Regions from separate parts of the Arhodomonas sp. KWT genome, predicted to be linked through region 1. Evidence: predicted binding sites of a transcription regulator. Region 1 holds the regulator's gene; the other holds the start of a gene.
The links. Region 1 encodes FliA, which starts transcription of late flagellar genes. Its sites were predicted from a motif close to GCTAAAGTTNNNNNNNNNNCNGCCGATA; they were not measured.
Positions count from the first base shown of each region.

Region 1 (3,412 bases):
CGCCGAGCTGCTCGACGATTTCTCCGACCGGCGCCTGGTGCTCATCGACACCGCCGGGATGAGCCAGCGCGACATGCGCCTCGCCGAGCAGATGCGCGCGCTCAAGGACGGCGCCCATCGGATCCGGCCGTACCTGGTGCTGTCGGCGAACACCCAGCTGCCGACCCTGATGGAGACCCTGCGCGCATTTCGCGCCGTGGGCCCGGTGGGGTGTATCCTGAGCAAGGTCGACGAGGCTGCGAGTCTGGGCGGGGTGCTCACGGCGGTGATGCGTGGCCGGCTGCCGATTGCGTACGTGGCCGACGGTCAGCGCGTGCCCGAGGATCTGCGCCCGGCGCGGGCGGATGCGCTGGTCGGCGAGGCGGAGGCCCTCGCGGCGGATAGCGACGGTGAGAACGAGGACGACGAGTCCCTGGCGGTGGCCTTCGCGGGCAGCCTGGCACGGCAGGGCTGAGGGGCATGGATCAGGCAGCGGGATTGAGACGAATGAGCGAGCCGAAGCCGGTCAAGGTGGTCGCGGTGGCCAGCGGCAAGGGGGGCGTGGGCAAGACCAACGTATCCGTGAATCTGGCGAGCGCCCTGGCGCGGGAGGGGCGTGGCGTGATGCTCTTCGATGCCGATCTCGGCCTCGCCAACGTGGACGTGCTCCTGGGGCTCTCGCCCAAGCGTAATCTCGCCCATGTGCTGGATGGCGAGGCCGGGCTGGAGGAGGTCCTGCTCGAGGGACCGGAGGGCATTCACATCGTTCCCGCCTCCTCGGGAACCCAGCGCATGGCCGAGCTCTCCGGCGCCGAGCACGCGGGCCTGATCCGCAGCTTCAGCGAGCTCGCCGTTGACCTTGATTACCTGTTCGTCGATACCGCCGCCGGCATCTCCGACTCGGTGATGAGCTTCGCCCGCGCCGCGCGGGAGGTCCTGGTGGTGGTCTGCGACGAGCCGTCCTCGCTCACCGATGCCTACGCGCTGATCAAGGTGCTCAACCGCGACCACGGCGTGCAGCGTTTCCACATGGTCGCCAACCGTGTCCCGGGGCCGCGGGAGGGCCAGAATCTCTACGGCAAGCTCGCGCGCGTGCTCGACCGCTTCCTGGACGTGACCTTGGAATACCTCGGCGCCGTCCCCGAGGACGATCGCCTGCGTGCCGCGGTTCAGCGCCAGCGCGCGGTGGTCTCGATGTATCCCTCCTGCCCGTCGGCCCGGGCCTTCCAGGCGCTGGCGGCGCGCCTCGAACAGTGGCCGCTGCCGAGCCGCGCCGACGGCCAGCTGGAGTTCTTCGTCGAGCGTGTCATACGCTATGGCAGTCGCGTCCGGGAGGTCTCCGAATGAATGGACATGCGCTCTACGAGGCGGTCCAGCGGGGGAGCAGCGACGACCTGCTGGTGGCGAACGCCCCGCTGGTGCGACGCATCGCTCACCACCTGGCGAGCCGACTGCCTCCGAGCGTGCAGATCGAGGACCTCATCCAGGCGGGCATGGTCGGCCTGCTGGAGGCGGCGCGGCAGTTCGACGCCAGCCAGGGCGCCTCGTTCCAGACCTATGCCGGCATCCGCATCCGCGGTGCCATGCTCGATGAGATCCGGCGCCTCGACTGGACACCGCGTTCCGTGCACCGCCGCTCCCGGGAGGCCGCCGAAGCCATCCACGTCCTGGAGAACGAGCTCGGCCGTGAGCCCCGGGACGCCGAGGTCGCCGCCAGGCTGGGCGTGAGTGTCGACGACTACCACGGTATGCTCGCCGACGCCTCGAGCGCGCACCTGTTCAGCATGGACCAGACGGATCCGCAGACCGGCGAGACCCACGACCCCGCCGGGGATGGCCCGTCACCGCAGGACGTGCTGACCGACGGTCACTTCCGCGCCGACCTTGCCGAGGCCATCCGCGGCCTCAGTGAACGCGACCAGCTGGTGATGCAGCTCTACTATGACGAGGAACTCAATCTGCGCGAGATCGGCGAGGTCCTCGGGGTGAGCGAGTCACGTGTCAGCCAGATTCGTGGCAAGATAATGCTAAAGCTCAAGGCCTCCCTTGCCGATTGGTTGGATGGATAGACACCGATCGGGGCGCCCCCGCGACGGGGGCGTGCACACCGCCGCCGGCGGTGAGGCCTCACAATAACTCGCGTTTCCACTCAGGGGGATCGGCGTGGCACTGGACAAGCACATGAAAATCCTCGTGGTGGACGATTTTTCCACCATGCGGCGCATTATCCGTAATCTTCTGCGGGATCTCGGCTTCGACAACATCTCGGAGGCCGACGACGGCAACACCGCGCTGCCCATACTCAAGCGTGGCGGTTTCGACCTGCTCATCACGGACTGGAACATGCCGGGCATGACCGGTATGGACCTGCTCAAGAACGTCCGTGCCGATGAGGAACTGGCCGAGCTGCCCATCCTGATGGTCACCGCCGAGGCCAAGCGCGAGCAGATCATCGCGGCGGCCCAGGCGGGCGTGAACGGCTATATCGTCAAGCCCTTCACCGCCGTGACGCTCAAGGAGAAGATCGAGAAGATCTTCGAGCGCATCAATGCGGGGGGTTAGGCGATGAGCGACAGCCAGCGCAGCCAGGAATATCTCGCGCTAGCACGCACGCTCATCGAACGTGTCGAGGCCGGCGACGACCCGGGCATGCAGGAGACCGTCGATGAGCTAACGCGACTGCGTGAGAGCGAGCTCTTCCAGGAGATCGGCCAGCTTACCCGCGAGCTCCACGAGGCCCTCAAGTCCTTTCGCGTGGACAGCCGCCTCACCGATATCGCCGCGAGCGAGATCCCCGATGCCCGGGAGCGGCTCAACCATGTCATCGAGGTGACCTCCCGTGCCGCCCACCGCACGCTGGAGGCCGTCGAGACCAGCCTGCCGCTGGCCGACGAGGTCGCTGCCCGGGCCGGGACGCTCCACGAGCGGTGGCAGCAGTTCCGCCGGCGTGAGCTGAGCGCCGACGATTTCCGGGGCCTCAGCCACGACATCGAGGCCTTCCTGGCCGCCGCCGCAGACAACGGCAAGACACTCCACAACGCGCTTTCCGAAGCGTTGATGGCGCAGGATTACCAGGACATCACCGGCCAGATCATCCGCCGCGTCATCACCCTGGTTCAGGAGGTCGAGGACGGCCTGGTCGAGCTCGTGCGCATTTCCGGGGCGCGGATCGCTGAAGAAAAGCCGCGTGCTGCCGATAAGGCGGATGAACGTGCGGAGCAGCAGCTCAGTGGACCTGCGGTCCCGGGCCAGGACGACGACGATGTCGTATCGGGCCAGGACGACGTCGACGACCTGCTCTCCAGCCTCGGCTTCTGAGGGAGACACGCATGGCTATCGATCCGCAGGACGACATCGTCCAGGACTTTCTGGTGGAGTCCCGGGAGATCCTCGAGGGACTCGGCGAGCAGCTCGTCTCGCTGGAGCAGGCGCC
Region 1 covers NZ_WNXE01000001.1:48,815-52,226, forward strand. Annotated here, with positions in the region: gene flhF (flagellar biosynthesis protein FlhF) at 1-454, shown strand, start outside; gene G7A99_RS00255 (MinD/ParA family protein) at 487-1,326, shown strand; gene G7A99_RS00260 (RNA polymerase sigma factor FliA) at 1,323-2,048, shown strand; gene cheY (chemotaxis response regulator CheY) at 2,149-2,541, shown strand; gene G7A99_RS00270 (protein phosphatase CheZ) at 2,545-3,297, shown strand; gene G7A99_RS00275 (chemotaxis protein CheA) at 3,309-3,412, shown strand, end outside.

Region 2 (3,412 bases), on a different contig from region 1:
GCGGCGCGGACCGGCATGCGAGCCGCGGCGAAGCGCTCTCTCACCCAGCAGGACTGAACCGGAACGGTCATGGGTACCTTCATGCAAACGTAATACGAGGATTATAAGGCTTCGTCGCGCCGACGACAGGACCGTTCGCTCCCGTGGGAAGGACGTGCCTCGGGGGACAAATTCAGTCATAATGGGGCCGGATTCCGAGGACTAACGGCCCGGCCATGCGTTATCTCAACGGTATACTGGGGACATTGGCGATTCTGGCGGCTACCACCGGGCCGGCGGCGGCCGGTGACGTGTGGCACAGCCCCATGCGCCCGCAGCTCGAGCTCACCACCGAGCTGAGCGAGGCGCTGGATGTCCGTTTCGGAATCAGCACGGACACGGATCCAACGGTGGGCAGCGGCTGGCGGGGCTATGTCCCCACCGGGCGGCAGGGGCTCGGGGCATCGGCGATGGTGGACTGGGAATTCCCCGCCGCCTCCGGCGTACGCCTCACCGGCGGCGCCTTCTACGGCAATTCCGACTGGGGCTGGCAGGAGAGCCGCGCGCGCATGGACGACGGTCATGACGCGACCAGCTACGGATTCGACAGCAGCGGTGACTGGACGCCCTACCTCGGTCTGGGCTGGGACCAGCACTTCGGCGAGGACAGCCGGCTGGGGCTGCAGCTCGACATGGGCGTGAAGTTCGAGGGCGTCACGGACCTCGACCGCAACGATCAGCTCGATCGTATGCGCGAGGAGGCGGCACTGAGCACGCAGTTCGAAAGCTTCCGCTACGTCCCGATGTTCTCCGCCGGGGTCGAGTACCGGTTCTGATCGCGGGCGTCGTCAGCCGGCGACGCCCTCGCCCTCCTCCAGCATCGCGTTCACGTAACGGCCCAGCTCGCTGGCGTCGAACTTCGCCAGGAAGTCGTCCGCACCAACCTTCTCGACCATCGCCCGGTTGAATACGCCGGACAGCGAGCTGTGGAGCAGGATCTTCAGACCGCGCAGGCGTTCGTCGGATCGGATCCGGCTGGTCAGGGTGTAACCGTCCATGCGGGGCATCTCGATATCGGAGATCACGAGCGCGACCGAGGCCAGTGTTTCCTCGTCCGTGTCGTGCAGCCACTCCAGGGCCTCCTCGCCGTTCTTGGCCACGGTCACGTCCCAGCCCGAGGGCTCGAGCGTGCGCCGGATCTGGTTGCGGGCGACGCTGGAGTCGTCCACCACCAGCAAGCGGTTGCGCTGGGCGGGCGCGGTGCTGTGCTGGAAGTCCACATCCAGGGGCACCGGATCGCCCATGACCTCCGCCAGGACCTTTTCCACGTCGAGGATCTGCACGAGGACACCGTCGACGCGGGTTACCGCGGTAACGTAGCCGCGGTCGGCAATGTGCTGGGGAGGCGGGAGGACATCCTCCCAGCTGACGTTGACGATGCGGTCCACCTCGTCGACGAGGAAGCCCTGTACCGTCCGGTTGTACTCCGTGATCACCACCGAGCTGGCGTCCCCGTGCTCCGTGGAGCGGATCGCCTGGGCGAGATCGATGATCGGGATGGTCTGCCCCCGCAGGTGCGCGATACCGCGCACGCCTGGGCGGGAGTCCGGCATGACCGTCACGCGGGGTGAGCGTATCACCTCGCGGATCTTGAACACGTTGATCCCGAAGTGTCGCCGCCCGATCTTGAACAGCAGCATCTCGAAGCGGTTGTGTCCCGCCAGCTGAGTGCGCTGATCGATGCTGCCCATAGCCTTGGCCATATGATTGCCCCCGTCCCGTCCAGTTGATCCCCGACGACCATTATATCGGCCGTGGATCGATGGGCTATAGCCCTTCCGGCTCACGGAAGGCTGTATCCGGAAAGCCGCCCCCGCGGTGGCCGTCCACGAACGGACATAACCCGTGCCGCACACGCCGGGCGGTGTCACATGCCGTTTGCGTTCTCCAGCCGGGACCGGTACATGTGCAGTGAAGGGGGGTGGCGCACGGATATTCGCCACTCTGTGATACGCGCTGACGAAGCGCTTCGCTCCAGGGGTGCGAGTCCGTGAGCCTGAAGACCCGTTTCCTGCTCCTTGCCGCGACGCTGATCGCGCTGGCCTCCGTTGCCGCCTGGGTCGCCTTCCAGCGCATCGCCGAGGGCATTATCGAGCAGTGGGGACAGCGGACCGCCGAGCTCCAGGTTCAATACGACAGCGCCCGGCTCCTGCAGCCGCTGGAGCGTGAGATAGCCCTCGCCCGCCAGCTGGCCGACTCGCTGGTGCTGAGGCGCTGGGCGCTCCAGCCGGACGAGCCCGCACTCAAGGAACAGGCCCTCCAGGAGATGGAGAGCTTTCGCCGTAACTTCCGCAGCAACAGCTACTTCGTCGCGCTGCGGGACTCCGGGGCCTACTATCACAACAACGCCGCGAACGAATTCGAGGGGCGGGAGCTGCGCTACCACCTGGATCCGGACGATCCGTCGGACGCCTGGTTCTACCGGCTCATCAAGGAGGGGCGGGACTTCCACCTCAACGTCAATCCGGACGAGGAGCTCGGCGTCACCAAACTCTGGATCGACGTCCTGCTGCGCGCCGACGACGGGCGCATCCTCGGAATCGTGGGCACGGGCATGGAGCTCGAGGGCTTCCTGCGGGACATCGTGGATCTCAGTCAGCCGGGTATCACGACCCTGTTTGTCGACTACAACGGCGCGATCCAGCTCTATCGTGATCAACGTCTTATCGATTTCGCGAGCATCGTCAAGCCGGAGGGCCAGAAGAACACGATCGACCTGCTCCTCGACACCCCGGCGGACGAGGCACGCTTCGAGGACATGATGGCCTCCCTGCGTGAAGGGGACGGCGGGCCGACCGCGATCCGTACCGACTTCGTCTCGGTCAGCGGTGAGCGTCACCTCGCCGGGATCGCCTATCTGCCCTCCATAGGCTGGTACGAGGTCACGCTGCTGGACCTGGACACGCTGATGCCGGTGAGCCGATTCGCGCCCGTGGCGGTGGTGTTTGCCGTCGCCCTGCTGCTGAGCCTGCTCGTCTTCCACTTCGCCGTTCAGAAACAGATCCTGGGACCGATCGGCGCCCTGGAGAGCGCGATGAAGCGTGTGCGTCAGGGGGACCTGGCCCCGGGCCCGCTACCCTCCGGGCCGGGTGAGATCGGCCGGCTCATCCAGCACTTCGACGGCATGGCCGGGGCCATCCGGTCCCAGACCGAAGAGCTGGAGCGCAAGGTCGCGGCGCGCACGGAGGCCCTGCATAACCTCGCGCGCATCGACCCGCTCACCGATCTCATCAACCGCCGGGGCATGACGGAGCTCCTCATCGAGGAGGTCGCACGTAGTGCGCGCCAGCACAGTCATTTCGGACTGATCTGGCTCGACCTCGACCATTTCAAGACCCTCAACGACAGCCTCGGTCACTCCGCCGGCGATCAC
Region 2 covers NZ_WNXE01000036.1:19,349-22,760, reverse strand. Annotated here, with positions in the region: gene G7A99_RS08425 (CoA pyrophosphatase) at 1-71, opposite strand, end outside; gene G7A99_RS08420 (hypothetical protein) at 216-815, shown strand; gene G7A99_RS08415 (chemotaxis protein) at 828-1,742, opposite strand; gene G7A99_RS08410 (diguanylate cyclase) at 2,030-3,412, shown strand, end outside.
Region 2: the regulator FliA is predicted to act here: its motif matches at 1,786-1,813, upstream of G7A99_RS08415 (chemotaxis protein).